One region of the Sphingomonas sp. NY01 genome, then DNA from elsewhere that is predicted to be linked to it. Evidence: predicted binding sites of a transcription regulator. Region 1 holds the regulator's gene; the other holds the start of a gene.
The links. The regulator LexA, encoded in region 1, represses DNA repair genes until DNA is damaged. The targets are predictions, from matches to a motif close to GTTCCNCNCTTGTTCT.
Positions count from the first base shown of each region.

Region 2: the regulator LexA is predicted to act here: its motif matches at 3,851-3,866, upstream of uvrA (excinuclease ABC subunit UvrA).

Region 1 covers NZ_CP101722.1:1,410,882-1,418,474, forward strand. The annotation lists gene NPJ82_RS07015 (TonB-dependent receptor) at 1-1,697, opposite strand, end outside; gene lexA (transcriptional repressor LexA) at 1,891-2,577, opposite strand; gene NPJ82_RS07025 (molybdopterin molybdotransferase MoeA) at 2,634-3,827, opposite strand; gene NPJ82_RS07030 (DUF6356 family protein) at 3,938-4,198, shown strand; gene moaC (cyclic pyranopterin monophosphate synthase MoaC) at 4,186-4,680, opposite strand; gene trpC (indole-3-glycerol phosphate synthase TrpC) at 4,680-5,459, opposite strand; gene trpD (anthranilate phosphoribosyltransferase) at 5,456-6,451, opposite strand; gene NPJ82_RS07050 (aminodeoxychorismate/anthranilate synthase component II) at 6,448-7,044, opposite strand; gene NPJ82_RS07055 (hypothetical protein) at 7,201-7,593, shown strand, end outside.
Region 2 covers NZ_CP101722.1:583,436-591,028, reverse strand. The annotation lists gene NPJ82_RS02910 (hypothetical protein) at 1-39, opposite strand, end outside; gene NPJ82_RS02905 (DUF3597 domain-containing protein) at 135-587, opposite strand; gene uvrA (excinuclease ABC subunit UvrA) at 937-3,843, opposite strand; gene NPJ82_RS02895 (methyl-accepting chemotaxis protein) at 3,950-5,782, opposite strand; gene NPJ82_RS02890 (TonB-dependent receptor) at 5,948-7,593, opposite strand, start outside.

The DNA of each region.
Region 1 (7,593 bases):
GGGCGCACCGTGCCGCGGATCGCATCAAAGCCGGTCTGGGTGGTCGCGAACGGGCCGGAGGTGGCGGACGACACGAAGGCGCGCATGTTTTCCGAATAGCTGCCGAACATTTCGGCGCCCGAGCCGAGGCGGAAAACGAGGCCGGCTTGCGGGAGGAACCAGTCTTTGGACTCGATCCGGCCAGCGACGAGCGTACCGGTCAGGAGGTTCGCCTGGTTGCGCACGCGCGTGCCCTTCCACCCGGCGTTGATCGTCAGCCGGCCGATATCGAGCGAGTCCGCGATGAAATATTGCAGCGTCTCGGTATCGTATTTGCCGTTCCACTGGGTGGCGAAGGGATTGTCCTGGAAGCGGAGTACGTCGCGGTTCGGCACGGTGCCGCCGGCCAGCCCGTAGAAGCGCCGCGCCTGGCGGAAGGTGTTGCTCTCGTACCAGCCGCCGACTTCGAAGCGATTGGGGCCCAGGTCATAGGCCAGGCGCGTGACATTGCCGGCGCGGTCGATGCCATATTCGGTCGTCCGGTAGGACAGCGGGGCGGGGGCGGTGATGGGTTGGCCGGCATCGTCGGGTGCGCCGGCCGGGGTGGCGAGATAGGGAGTGATCCAGGAGCCCTGGCCCTTGTTGTGGTGGTAGTAGCTGGTGGTGGTGAGGGTGAGGGTGGGGGCGAGGCGCATGTCGAAGGTGAGGCCGCCCAGCCAGTCGCGGCGAAGACCTGCGGCGTTGAAATAGACGTCGTCGACGGTGCCGATGCCGGTGGGGAAGGCGAGACCGGCACCGGGGAAGGGCAGCGCGGCGGCGGGGTTGGCGGCGCGAGCGTTCTGGTTGTTGAACACCTGCGCGATGCGGATCGCCAGCGGATAATCGTTGCCGATATTGTCGTTCCGCAGGCCGCGGCGTGCGATGATGCCGAGGCTGAGATCCTGATAGTCGATCTCGCGCCGGTCGGAAAAATTGACAAAGCCGGTGATGCTGCCGAGCCCGTCCATCTCCTTGACCAGCTTGGCATTCGCCTGATGCTGGCGCTGGCTGCCAAAGCCCTTCCACTTGTCGGTGGTCAGGTAGCCATAAGACAGATAGCCCTTGAGCCCGCCCCCCAGATCGCCGCTATCGGCGCGGACGAAGGCACGAACCGTGTCGTTGCTGCCATAGGTGCCGGAGGCGACCAGATCGGCGGTGTCGGCAGGGGCGCGGCTTTCGAACTGCAGCGTGCCGCCCAGATTGCTGGTCGAGGCGGTGCCGAGCGCGCCCGCACCCTGCGCAACGGTGGTGCTGCCGATATTTTCGGAAATGATCGCGCGGCTGATGTGCAGGCCGTTGACGTTGGCATAGCTCATGTCGCCGAGCGGCACGCCGTCGAGCGTGAAGCCGAGCTGGTTCTGGTTGAAGCCGCGCAGCGAGATGCGCGTCGACCATTCATAGGCACCGAACGCGTCGGCGGACTGGAAATTGACGCCGGGCAGCTTGGCGGCGGCCTTCAGCGGCGAGGTACCCGGCGGCAGGCGTTCCAGATCGGCGGCGGTGATCGTCTGCACCTGACGGGTCTGGCCGAAGCCGAGGACGACGATGTCCTGTCCGTCGCCGCCGGGAGCGGGGTTGTCGGCGACCAGCGTTGCCGTGTCGGCGACCTGGGCGGTGGCGTGCTGCGCGGCGAGAAGCGCGATGGATGCGGCACCGGCGCGCCAGATATGTGCGGTCATGATCGTCGTCCCCCTATGGGGCGACATTGCGCCCCTTTGGCGGGGCTGGTGACGTGATTTGGTTACCGGATCGCTACAATTGCGCGGCCAAATGGTGACGCGGGGGAAGGCGCGTACGATAATCGCATGACCGGCCCCGGTCTCGCGATGCGTGCGACATCGGCGGGACCGGCGCGGTCATGTTCCGCCGCGATCAGTCGTAGCGGCGGAGAAGGCCGGACAGCTTGCCCTGCACCCGAACCTGCGCGGGCGCATAACGCTGCGGATCATAGGAGCGGTTGGCGGGATCGAGCCGCACCATCGCGCCCTCGCGGCGGAAATATTTCAGCGTCGCCTCGCTGTCGTCGATCAGCGCGACCACGATCTCGCCATCGCGCGCGGTTTCGGTGCGGCGGATCAGAGCGTAGTCGCCATCGAGGATACCCGCCTCGACCATCGAATCGCCCGATACCTCCAGCGCATAATGCTCGCCCGAGCCGAGCAGCGCGGCCGGGACGGCCAGTGTCGAGGACCCCTCGAACGCCTCGATCGGCAGGCCGGCGGCGATGCGGCCGTGCAGCGGGATTTCCAGCACGTCGTTGGCCGGGATCGGGCTGGCGGCGGCGGCGGGCGCGGTGGTGCCGACGGGCGACGCCGGTGCCGCAGCCGCCTTCGGCTCGGCCGGGCGCTCCGGCATGCGCAGCACCTCCAGCGCGCGGGCGCGGTTGGGCAGGCGGCGGATGAAGTCGCGTTCCTCCAGCGCGGAGATCAGGCGGTGGACCCCCGACTTCGACTTGAGGTCGAGCGCGTCCTTCATCTCCTCGAACGACGGGGACACGCCCGTCTCCGTCAACCGGTCATTGATGAAGCAGATCAGCTCGTGCTGCTTGCGCGTGAGCATCGCGGAACCTCCGTCCAGAACAGACGTGGAACTTATAAGGAACGTTTCGGCTTGCGTCAAGCGAGGGGCAGGATTTCCGCCGAGTCGCCCGCCTGTGCCGGGGGGGCGTGCGGCTCGCGCACGATCAGGCAGGTGGAACGGGCGAGGGTCAGGAGCATGGAACTGTCCTGGATGGTGGAGGCGTAGGCGCGGCCGTCGCGGAGTTCGGCGCGCAGATAGTCGGTGCGCGGGCCGTTGGCGGGGAGGGTTTCGCCGAGCAGGGCGAGGGCCGGGCGGGGGAGCGGGTCGGCGGCGCCGGCCAAGGCGGCGACGAGGGGCTTCACGAACAGCATGGCGGTGACAAAGGCGGATACGGGATTGCCGGGCAGGCCAAGCACGAGCGCGTCGCCAAGCCGGCCGGCCATCATCGGCTTGCCGGGGCGCAGCGCGATGCGCCAGAAGTCGATGGTGCCACCGGCCGCGGCGAGCGCGGGGCGGACGAGGTCGTGATCGCCGACCGAGGCGCCGCCGGTGGTGACGAGCAGGTCGGCGCGCACGCCGGCAAAGGCGCGGGTCAGCGCGTCCAGGTCGTCGGGCAGGATGCCGAGGTCGATGATCTCCACCGGCAGGTCGCCCAGCATCGCGGCGAGCATGACGCCGTTCGATTCGGGGAGCGCAAGGCCGCTGGCGTCGCTGCCCGGCGCGACCAGCTCGTCCCCGGTGGCGGCGATCGCGACGCGCACGCGGCGGCGGACGGGGAGGACGGCGACCCCGCCCGTCGCGGCGACGGCGATGCGGGCGGGGGTGAGACGCTCGCCCGCGGCGACCAGCCGCTGGCCGGTGTGGAAGTCGAGCCCGCGGGGGCGGACGTTGCGTCCGGCGTGCGCCGGGCCTTCGCCGGTGAGGGTCAGGCTGGCGCCGTCGCGCCCGGCCTCTTCCTGGATCAGCACGGTATCGGTGCCGGGGGGCAGGGCGGCGCCAGTGAAGATACGGGTCGCCTGGCGTGCGCCGACCGATGCGTCGAAGGGGCGCCCGGCGGCGCTTTCGCCGATCACCTGCCACGGGCCGGGCATGTCGTCGAAGCGGATCGCATAGCCGTCCATCGCCGACAGGTCGGCCGCGGGTTGCGTGCGGGCGGCGACGATGTCGGCCGCGGCCCAGCGACCCGCCGCGTCGCGCAGCGGCAGCGTTTCGGTGGACACGGGCACGGCGAGCGCGAGCAGGCGTGCCTGTGCCTGCGTGACGGGAACGAGCGGGGTGGCGGCGGAAATGGCGATATCCTTCGCAAAGCGGCCGGGGGAGAACGGCGTCGGGGCGGCAAGGGTCCGTGGTTGATCCCTGATGGACGGATGCGATATCCTATCCGCCCAAGGAGAAGCCGATGCGAGCCCTTTCCGTTCTCGATACCGTTTTCGCCCGGCACCCGCGTGCGGTGGGTGAAAGCTATCTCGACCATGCGCGCACCGCGAGCCGGTTCGGGCTGGCGATGCTGGGCGGCGGGCTGGCCTGCATGGTGCATGCCGCGGTGCCGGCGCTGTTCACCACCACGGGCAGTGACACGATCCGGCGGCTGCATGCGCGGATGAGCGGTCGGGCCGGGCAGGCGGCCGCTGCGCGCGACGGGTTCTGCTACGAAATCTGAGCAGCTGCGCCCACAGGGGCGACCCAGTCGCCCGACTTGCCCCCCTGCTTGGCGAGGAGGCGGATATCGGACAGGACCATCGCCTTGTCGAGCGCCTTGGCCATGTCGTACAGCGTCAGCAGCGTGACGGACACCGCGGTCAGCGCCTCCATCTCCACCCCCGTCTGCCCCGCCGTGGCGGCGGTCGCGGTGGCGGTGACGCCGCTGTCGTCCAGCGCCAGATCGATCTCGATCTTCGTCAGCGGCAGCGGGTGGCAGAGCGGGATCAGGTCGCTGGTCCGCTTGGCCGCCATGATGCCGGCGACGCGGGCGACCGCCAGCACGTCGCCCTTCTTCGTGCGACCCTCGGCAATGGCGGTGGCCGCTTGCCGCGACATGGTGATGCGACCCGACGCGACCGCCTGGCGCTGCGTCACCGCCTTGTCGCCGACATCGACCATGCGGGCCGCGCCGTCCGCGTCGATATGCGTCAGCCCCGGCATCAACCGACCAGCGCGCGGGTCGCGGCCTCGACATCGGCCTGCCGCATCAGCGCTTCGCCGATCAGGAAGCAGTGGATGCCGTGCTGCGCCATCGCATCGAGGTCGGCACGGCTGGTGAGGCCGCTTTCGGCCACGAAGGTGCAGCCCTGCGGCGCGTAGCCGACCAGATCATAGGTGTTCTGGAAGTTCACCTCGAACGTCTTCAGGTTGCGGTTGTTGACGCCGATCAGACGCGAGCGGAGGCGCGCGGCGCGCTCCATCTCGGACAGGTCGTGCACCTCGACCAGCGCGTCCATCCCGCATTCGAGGGCCGCCGCCTCGATCTCCTGCATCTGCGCGTCGTCCAGCGCGGCGACGATGATGAGGATGGCATCGGCGCCCAGCGCGCGTGCCTCGTGCACCTGCCACGGGTCGATCATGAAATCCTTGCGCAGCACGGGGATCGACACGGCGTTTCGGCCCGCCTCCAGATAGGCGTCCGATCCCTGGAACCAGCGTTCGTCGGTCAGGATCGACAAACAGGCGGCCCCGCCGGCTTCATAGGCGCGGGCATGGGCAACGGGATCGAAATCCTCGCGGATAAGGCCCTTGGAGGGGCTTGCCTTCTTTACCTCGGCGATAAGCGCGTGGCCGGTCCTTGCATCGAGCGCGGCGCGAAAGCCGCGCGGGGCGCTTTGCCCGGCGATCCGCTGGTCGAGATCGGCGTGCGAGATCGTCGCCTTGCGCGCGGCGACATCGGCGCGCTTGGTTTCCAGGATGCGGTCGAGCATCGTCGTCATCGGTAGGCAATCCATTGATCGAGCAGGCGGGCGGCGGCGCCGTCGTCCAGCACGCGGGCAGCGGCGACCGCGCCACGGCCCAGCGTCGTGCTGTGCCCCGCGACGAGGAGCGCGGCGGCGGCGTTGAGCAGCACCGCGTCGCGGTAGGCGCCTTCCTCACCGGCGAGCAGGCGCTGAAGCGCGGCGGCGTTGTGGGCGGCGTCGCCGCCGCGGATCGCGGAGACGGGATGGCGGGGCAGGCCGGCATCCTCGGGCGTGATCGTCGCGGGTGCGGTGAGCGTCCCGACCGAGACGGCGATGCTGGGGCCGGCGCCGGAGAGTTCGTCCAGCCCCTCCTCGCCCGAGACGACCAGTGCGGCCTGGGTGCCGAGCTGGTTCAGCGCCTCCGCATAGAGCGGGGCATAGTCGGGGCGGGCGATGCCGATGAGCTGGCGGGTGACGTGCGCCGGATTGGCGAGTGGGCCCATCAGGTTGAAGATGGTGCGGCGGCCGATCGTGCGGCGGATCGGCGTGATCCGCTTCATCGCGGGGTGATGATTGGCCGCGAACAGGAAGGCGATGCCCAGATCGGCAAGGCTGGCCTCCGCCACCGCGCCGGCGCGGTCCATGTCGAGGCCGAGCGCTTCCAGCGTGTCGGCGGCGCCCGCCTTGGACGAGGCGGCACGGTTGCCATGCTTGGCGACGGGCACGCCGAGCGCGGCGACGACGAGCGCCACCGCGGTCGAGACGTTGAGCGTATGATGACCATCGCCACCGGTGCCGCAGACATCGACGGTGCCGGGTGGCGCCTGGATCGGGACGACCCGCTCGCGCAGGGCGCGCGCAGCCTCGGCGATCTCGATCGCGGTCTCGCCGCGTTCGGTCAGGCCGGTCAGGAAGACGATGATCGCCGCCTCGGTGGCGCGGCCGTCAAGGATGTCGGCAAAGGCGACGCGGGCCGACTCGCGCGACAGCGGCGAGGCGGTATCGGGGAGCAGGGAAACCGTGGTCATGCCGCGAGATGCGCGGGCATGCGGTAGGCGATCCCCGCTTCGCGGAGGAAGTTGGCGAGCATGGCGTGGCCATGTTCGGTGGCGATGCTTTCGGGATGGAACTGCACGCTGTGGATCGGCAGATGCGCGTGGCGGAAGCCCATCACTGCGCCGTCCTGCGCGCGCGCATTGACGATCAGGCTGTCGGGCACGTCGTTGACGATCAGCGAATGGTAGCGCGTCGCGGTGAAGGGCGAGGGGAGCCCTGCGAACATGCCCGAGCCGTCATGCAGCACGGGCGAGGTCTTGCCATGCATCAGCCCGCCGCGCTCCACCTTGCCGCCGAAATGCTGGCCGATCGCCTGATGCCCCAGGCACACGCCGAGCAGGGGGCGGCCGGCATCGGCACAGGCGGCGACGAGGTCGAGGCTGACGCCCGCCTCCGTCGGTGTGCAGGGGCCGGGCGAGATCAGAAAGGCGCTGGCGCCCGATGACAGCGCCTGGCCCGCCGAGATGGCGTCGTTGCGCACCACCTCCACCTCGGTCCCCAGTTCCTGGAGATAGTGGACGAGGTTCCAGGTGAAGCTGTCGTAATTGTCGACGACGAGGATCATGGAGGCCGCCATAGACGCGTGTCACGATGTTGCAAAGTGTCAGGGGTGCCGACACATCGCGGCGATGTTGCGGCTTTAGCGCCGGCGGATCGGCGCGGTTCAGCATGGAGCCATGCGCCGCGCCCGACGTTGTTCCCAACAAAGGAGAATTCGCCCATGTTTCGCCCCCTGTTGATCGCCGCGCTGGTCGCGTCGCCCCTGCCGGCTTTCGCACAGACCCAGGCCGCAGCGGCCGATCAGCAGGCCGAGACCGGCCAGCCGCCCAAGCGCGTGCGCAGCGTGACCCTGACCGGCGACCAGAAATGCCCGCAAAGCACCGCGGACGAGGTGGTGGTGTGCGGGCGCGACGACGAGCCGTTCCGCATCCCCAAGGGCCTGCGCGACGATCAGCCGATCGCGGCGCAGAACCAGAGCTGGGTGAACCGTGCCGCGGTGGCGGACCGGGTCGGGCGGACGGCGGCGGGCCTGCCGGACACCTGCTCGCCGGTGGGCTCCGGCGGGCAGACGGGTTGCGCGCTGACCTGGAACCGCGACTTCGCAGCACAGCGC
Region 2 (7,593 bases), 830 kb from region 1:
ACCAAGGCCGGCCGAGCGACCCAAGGTTTTGTTTGGCATGGATTTTTCCTTCCGTAACAGCCCCACGAACGGGCCGTCGGGGGATGAAGTTCCGGCGGCACCCCGCCCCTTTCGGGCGAGGCGCCCGGCGGCGATCAGTCCTTCAGGCTGGCCGGCACACGGCCACCCGACTTTTCCAGCTCACGCATCACGGCCTTGTGCAGCCAGATGTTCATTTCGGCCGAGCCGTCCTTGGCACCGCTATAGCCGAGTTCGGTGGCCAGTTCCTTGCGGTTGTCGAGGCTGGAATCGAGATCGAGCAGCTTCATCAGGTCGACGATCGACGTCCGCCAGTTGAGGTTCGGATTGCCCTTGGACTGGGCGATGCCGGTCAGCACCTGCTCTACATCGACCGCCTGCGCGGGAGCGGCGGCGGCGGGTGTGGCGGAGGCGGCGGGGCTCGACGGTGCCTGGGGCGGCGGCGGGCTGGCGGGATGCGACTCCGCGGCCGTGGTTTGCGGCGGGGTGGTCTTGCGCCCGCTGAACTGGCCGCCAAGGGGGCCGTGTTCGCCGAAAATGGCGGTCTTGATCTTGCCGAAGATGCTCAATTCTTCCTCCACGGTGATGGCTTGCGGGTGGAAGAACGCGGGTGGGAGGGGTTTGATGCATCGACATGGCGGGATTGGCTGGCGGCCGGCACGGGTCGTCGTGGGGGGACGATGGGTCGAGGCGCACTTGCCCTCTCCCCCGCGGGGAGAGGGAGGGGACCCGCGGCGTAGCCGTGGGGAGGGTGAGGGGTTGCCAGGCAGCGCTACACTGCTGGTCTGCCCCTCACCCTTCCCACTGCCTAGCGGCAGCGGGCCCCTTCCAGCATCAGGTCGTCCATGCCCCCGGCATGGACTAAACAGCGCGGGGCGCTGTTTACCTGATGCTCCCGGAGGGGAGAGGGATTAGATGTTACTCGGCGGCTTGGGCCTGCGTGCCCTTGTCGAGCAACGGCTTCAGATATTTGCCGGTGTAGCTGCGGGGCTCCGCAGCGACGGTTTCGGGGGTGCCGGCGGCGACGATCTCACCGCCCTTGACGCCGCCTTCCGGTCCCAGGTCGACGATCCAGTCGGCGGTTTTGATCACATCCAGATTATGTTCGATCACCACCACGGTGTTGCCCTGTTCGACCAGCGCGTGGAGCACCTCCAGCAGTTTGCGGACATCCTCGAAATGCAGGCCGGTGGTGGGCTCGTCGAGGATGTAGAGCGTGTTGCCGGTGGCGCGGCGGGCGAGTTCCTTGGCGAGCTTCACGCGCTGCGCCTCGCCGCCCGACAACGTCGTCGCCTGCTGGCCGACCTTGACATAGCCCAGGCCCACCTCGACCAGCATCGCCATCTTGTCGCGGATCGGCGGCACGTTGACGAAGAAGGCGGCGGCATCCTCGACGTTCATGTCGAGCACGTCGGCGATCGACTTGCCCTTGAACTTCACCTCCAGCGTCTCGCGATTGTAGCGCGCGCCGTGGCACACGTCGCAGGTGACATAGACGTCGGGGAGGAAGTGCATCTCGATCTTCAGCACGCCGTCGCCCTGGCACGCCTCGCACCGCCCGCCCTTTACGTTGAAGGAGAAGCGGCCGGGCTTGTAACCGCGCGCCTGCGATTCCGGGAGCCCCGCGAACCAGTCGCGGATCTGGGTGAAGGCGCCGGTATAGGTCGCCGGGTTCGATCGCGGGGTGCGGCCGATCGGCGACTGGTCGATGTCGATGACCTTGTCGAGATGCTGAAGCCCGGTGATCTTGTCGTGCTTGCCCTGCAGGATGCGCGCGCCGTTCAACTGGCGTGCGGCGGCGGCATATAACGTGTCGATGGTGAAGCTCGACTTGCCCGAACCCGACACGCCGGTGATGCAGGTAAAGGTGCCGAGCGGGATCGACGCGGTGACGCCGGTCAGGTTGTTGGCGGTGGCATTGTGCACGGTCAGCTGCTTGCCCGAGCCCTTGCGCCGCTTGGGCGGGACGACGACCTCGCGCGTGCCGTTGAGGTAGTCGGCGGTGATCGAAGTTTTCGACTTGAGCAGCTGCTTCAACGTGCCGTGCGCGACGATCTCGCCGCCATGGACGCCGGCGCCCGGCCCCATGTCGATGACGTAGTCGGCGGTGCGGATCGCATCCTCGTCATGCTCGACGACCAGCACGGTGTTGCCGAGGTCGCGCAGGCGGCGGAGCGTGGCGAGCAGCATGTCGTTGTCACGCTGGTGCAGGCCGATCGAGGGCTCGTCGAGCACGTAGAGGACGCCGGACAGCCCGGAGCCGATCTGCGAGGCAAGGCGGATGCGCTGGCTCTCACCGCCCGACAGCGTACCCGAGGTACGGTCGAGGTTCAGGTAATCGAGGCCGACATTGTTGAGAAAGCCGAGCCGCTCGACGATCTCCTTCAGGATGCGTTCGGCGATCGCGCGCTGCTGGTCCGACAGGTGGTTCGGCATGTCGGTGAAGAAGGCGAGCGCATCGACCACCGACAGGCGGGTGCCGTGTGCGATGTCCCTGCCGGCGATCTTCACCGCCAGCGCCTCGGGCTTGAGGCGGGCGCCGTGGCAGGTGTCGCAAGGCTTGGAGGACTGGTATTTGGACAGTTCCTCGCGCATCCAGGCGCTCTCGGTCTGGAGCATGCGGCGGTTGAGGTTGCCGATCACGCCCTCGAACGGCTTCTTCACGTCATAGGACTTCTTGCCGTCGACAAAGGTCAGCGTGACCGCCTTGCCCTTGGTGCCGTGCAGGATGATGGACTGGACCTTGGGGTCGAGATCCTTCCAGGCGGTGTCGAGCGCGAAGCCGAACTCGCGCGCGAGGCTGCCCAATACCTGCATATAATAGGGGCTGGGTGGATTGGACTTGGCCCAGGGCACGACCGCGCCCTTCTTGATCGACAGGTCGTGATTGGGGACGACGAGATCCTCGTCGAAGAGCAGCGTCTCGCCCAGGCCGTCGCAGGCCGGGCACGCGCCCTGTGGCGCGTTGAACGAGAAGAGGCGCGGCTCGATCTCGGAAATGGTGAAGCCCGAGACGGGGCATGCAAAGCGTTCGGAAAAGACGATGCGGCCCGGCGGCGCATGGTCGCCGAGGACCGCGGACTTGGGCGTGGTCGGCTCGACCGGATCGGCCGGGTCGACATAGGCGAGGCCGTCGGCCAGCTTCAGCGCGGTCTCGAAACTGTCGGCAAGGCGCGTGGCAAGGTCGCCGCGCACGACGAGGCGGTCGACCACCACCTCGATGTCGTGCTTGAACTTCTTGTCGAGCGCGGGGGCTTCCTCGATGTCGTAAAGCTCGCCGTCGATGCGCACGCGGGTGAAGCCCGCCTTCTGCCACTCGGCCAGCTCCTTGCGATACTCGCCCTTGCGGCCGCGCACGACGGGGGCGAGGAGGTAGAGGCGCGTCCCCTCCGGCAGCGCCATCACCCGGTCGACCATCTGGCTGACCTGCTGCGCGGCGATCGGCTCGCCGGTGGCGGGCGAATAGGGAATGCCGACGCGCGCCCAGAGCAGGCGCATGTAATCGTAGATCTCGGTGACGGTCGCCACCGTCGAGCGCGGATTGCGGCTGGTCGTCTTCTGCTCGATCGAGATGGCGGGCGACAGGCCCTCGATATGATCGACGTCGGGCTTCTGCATCAGCTCCAGGAACTGGCGCGCATAGGCCGACAGCGACTCGACATAGCGGCGCTGCCCCTCGGCATAGATGGTGTCGAAGGCGAGGCTGGACTTGCCCGAGCCCGACAGGCCGGTGATGACCGTCAGCGTGTCGCGGGGGATGTCGATATCGACATCCTTGAGGTTATGCTCGCGCGCGCCGCGCACCGAAATCTTGGTCAGGGACATGAGGCGAGTTCTACTTCCGTTCCGCTCGGGAGGCCAGAGCCGGAAGATAGGAAGCGATCACCTGCGTTACGAGGGTGGCGGATGGGCCACCCTCGTCATCCCCATCCTAAAACGCGCTCCAGTCGTCGTCGTCGAGCTTCAGGGCGGCGTTGCCCTGTACGCGCGCCGGGCGGGCGGTGCGTGGTGACGGCATCTTCGCGACCGGCGCTGGGGCACGCGGGGCGACGGGCGCCGGGGCGTCCTGGTCGTCCACGCGGAAGCGGTGGACCTGTTGTTCGAGCATGCCGGTCTCGTCGGTCAGGGCGCGGACGGCGGCGGTCACCTCCTCGACCATCGCCGCATTCGCCTGCGTCGCGGTGTCCATCTCGCCGATCGCCAGGTTCACCTGCTGGATGCTGGCCGCCTGCTCCCCCGCGCTGCCCGCAATGGCGGTGACGAAGGTCGCGATCTCGTTGATGCCGGTGGTGATCGCACGCAGCGACTGGTCCGTCTGCTGCGCCAGGTCGACGCCGCTGCGCACGCGCTGCACGGTGGCGGTGATGCGCGCGTTGATGTCGCGCGCCGCTTCTGCCGAGCGTTCGGCCAGCGCGCGCACCTCGGACGCGACAACGGCGAAGCCCTTACCCGCCTCGCCGGCGCGTGCCGCCTCGACCCCGGCGTTGAGCGCGAGGAGGTTGGTCTGGAAGGACAATCCGTCGATCAGCGCGATGATCTCGGCGATTTCGTTGGACGAGCGTTCGATGTCGCCGATCGCGGCGACGGTGCGGCGCACGATCTCCTCGCTGGTGTTCACGTCGCGGCTCGCCTTGTGCACGATCGTCTCGGCGGCGCGCGCCTGATCGGCGGTCTGGCGGACGGCACCGGCGATCTCGTTGATCGCGGCCGAGCTTTCCTCCAGGCTGGCCGCCTGTTGTTCGGCGCGGCGCGCGAGGTCGTCGGTGGCGGCATGCATTTCGGCGGTGCTGGCGGCGATGCCGCTGGTGTTGCCGCGCACACCCGCCAAAGCTGCGGACAAGCGCGAGACGGCGGTGTTGAAGTCGCGTTCCAGCGAGGCATAGGATGCCGGAAAGTCCTGAAGCCGGGCACGCAGATCGGATTCGGCGAGTTGCGCCAGCGCGGCGCCGACCTGATCGACCACCATCTGCTGCTCGGCATCGGCGCGCGCCTTGGCGACCGCGGCATCGCGGAACACCACCACCGAGCGCGACATCACGCCGATCTCGTCCCCGCGCGCCTCGTCGGCGACGGTGACGCCGTGATTGCCGCGCGCCAGCGTGTCCATGACGCCGGTCAGCCGCACGATCGGCCGCGCCAGCGAGCGGGCAAGCAGGACCGACAGGGTGATCGCCGCCCCCAGCAGGGCAAGGCCGCCCAGAACCAGCGCCCAGCGCCCGGTGCTGATCGCGGCATCGCGCATGTCACGCGCCGCCACCATATGCTCGGCCTGGTCGGCGCGCAGCGCGCGGAGTGGCGCCAGGACGGGGAGCATCGTCACGGTCTTGCTGGACGCACGCAGCACCTCCTGCGCAGCGGCCGGATCGGTACGCGCCTGCGCGATCAGCGGCTCGCCGATCTGCTGGCGCCAGTCGGCGATCTTGGCGGCCGAACTGGCCACCTGACGCGCCTGTTCGGGTTGCTGCTTCAGCATCGCCTGCAGCTTGTCGGCGGACGCGATGCCATCCTCGCGCGCTTCGCGATATTGCTTCAGATAATTCTCGTCGCGCGTGATGAGAAAGCCGCGCACTTGGCTGTTCTGGCGCAGGATGGCGATCTCCATCGCCAGCGCCTCGGTAAAGATGTCCTGTGCCAGAACGCTGCGGTGGCTGGTCGACTCGATCCTGGCGAAGGCGCCCCACAGCACCGCCATCATGACAAGCACGCCCAACACGACGAGCGCAAAGGCTCCGCCGATCTTCTTGGATATTGGCAGAGAATTCACGTCGTATCGCCCCCGAAAACTTTTGTGTGCCAAGGGTGAACTGGATCAGGATCCATCAAGGGCGAGTTAACGCGCGGAGCGGCGGCGGCCGCAAAAAAGGGCCCGCCGGCACATGCCGACAGGCCCCTTCTCATTCCCAATACCGCGATCGGTGCGTGAACGACGTCAGAAGTTCATCGTCGCGCCGATGACGATCTGGCGACCCAGCGCGTCATAACGCTGCGGCAGCGTGTTGTTGAAGGTCAACGCGGCCTGACGCGAGTTCTGGATGATCGGCGGATCGCGATCGAATACGTTGTTCGCAGCAAGGCGCAGCGCGAACTGCCGCGACACGTTGAACGCCATGGATACGTCGAAGAAGTCCTGCGCACCGATGCGGAAATAGGTGGTGCGCCGGCGTGCCGCGGTGCCGCCGATCGTCGGATCGCCCGAATTGTCCGCGCTGGTGAGCGGCCCGGTGTGGCGCCAGTTGAACGAGATGTTGAACACCGAATCGGGCGTCGTGTAGGTGGTGCGCATCGTGTGCGACCATTTCGGGATCAACTGACCGCAAGCGACGCCGTTCGAGAAATAGCCGGCGCAGTTATATTGTGGACGCAACGGCGAATCCTGAGCACCAGCGAGCGTGGTCAGCGAGCCGTTGAAGTTCAGGTCGATGCGTCCCGCCTGCTGCATGCGCAAGGTGTACTGGCCCTGGAAGTCCCAGCCATTGCCCAGCGTCCTGTACAGATTGGTCGTGCCCTCGCGGAAGAAGCCCGACGTGGGGTTGGTACCCGGGGCATTGTACAGGATGCCGGTCACCGGATCACGTACGACGCCGCGGCAGAAGAACGGATCGCCGTTCGACGCCACGCACCCTTCGGCGAAATAGCTCGCTTCCTGATACCCCAGCGAACCGTTGAGGCGGATCTGGTAGCGATCGACCGAGAAGAACAGGCCCGGAATGAAGCTGGGCTGGAGTACCAGTCCATAGGTCAGCGTGTAGGCGGTTTCCGGGTCGGCGGTCCAGCCGCCCGATCGCGCGGTGCATGTATTGTCCGGGCAGATCAGGGTTTCGCTGCCATACAGCGCGTCGGACAGGCCGGTCGCGCGACAGACCTCGCGCGAGGCGATCGGTGCGCCGCGCGTGCCGTTGGCATTGACGGTCGGGGCGCAGAAGTCCGTCACGGCCAAGGTGCGGTACGTCTGCTGCGTCGCCTGCCGGATCTCGATCACGGTCGGGGCGCGCTGCGCCTTGTTGTAGGATGCGCGGAAGGTGATGTCGCGGACCGGGGCGTAGAGCCCCTCCACCTTCCAGGTGGTGAAGACCGAGGGGTTGGTGCTGTACTTCGACACGCGGAAGCCGCCATTCGCCTGCAACAGATGCGCGAAGCGCCGGTCCTGCATCAACGGTGCCTGGATCTCGATGTTCGATTCCCAGACATGCTGGCGAAGATCGGCTTCGTTGTTCCCATATTGCACACGGTATGCCTCGTTCGCACCGGAGAAGAACCGGTCCTCGCGATATTCCGCACCCAGCGCGATCGCGAGGCCGTCTTCCGCCCAGGGCGAGGTGATGCCGTATTTGCCAAGGTCGCCGGTGACGGTGGAGATGACGTTGTACAGTTCGCCGCCACTGTTGACGGCGCCGTCGGTAGCCCCGCCGAACATATAGTTGATCGCCGCGGTATCGTTGAAGCCAGCGCGGAAGGCATCAAAGGGAAGACAGGCGCGATCGGTGCCCGTCACCACCGAACGGCAGGTCGGAGTGCCGTTCACGTTCACCACGTCCAGTGCGCGGTTGACGCGAACCGGGTCCGAGAACCGGGCGT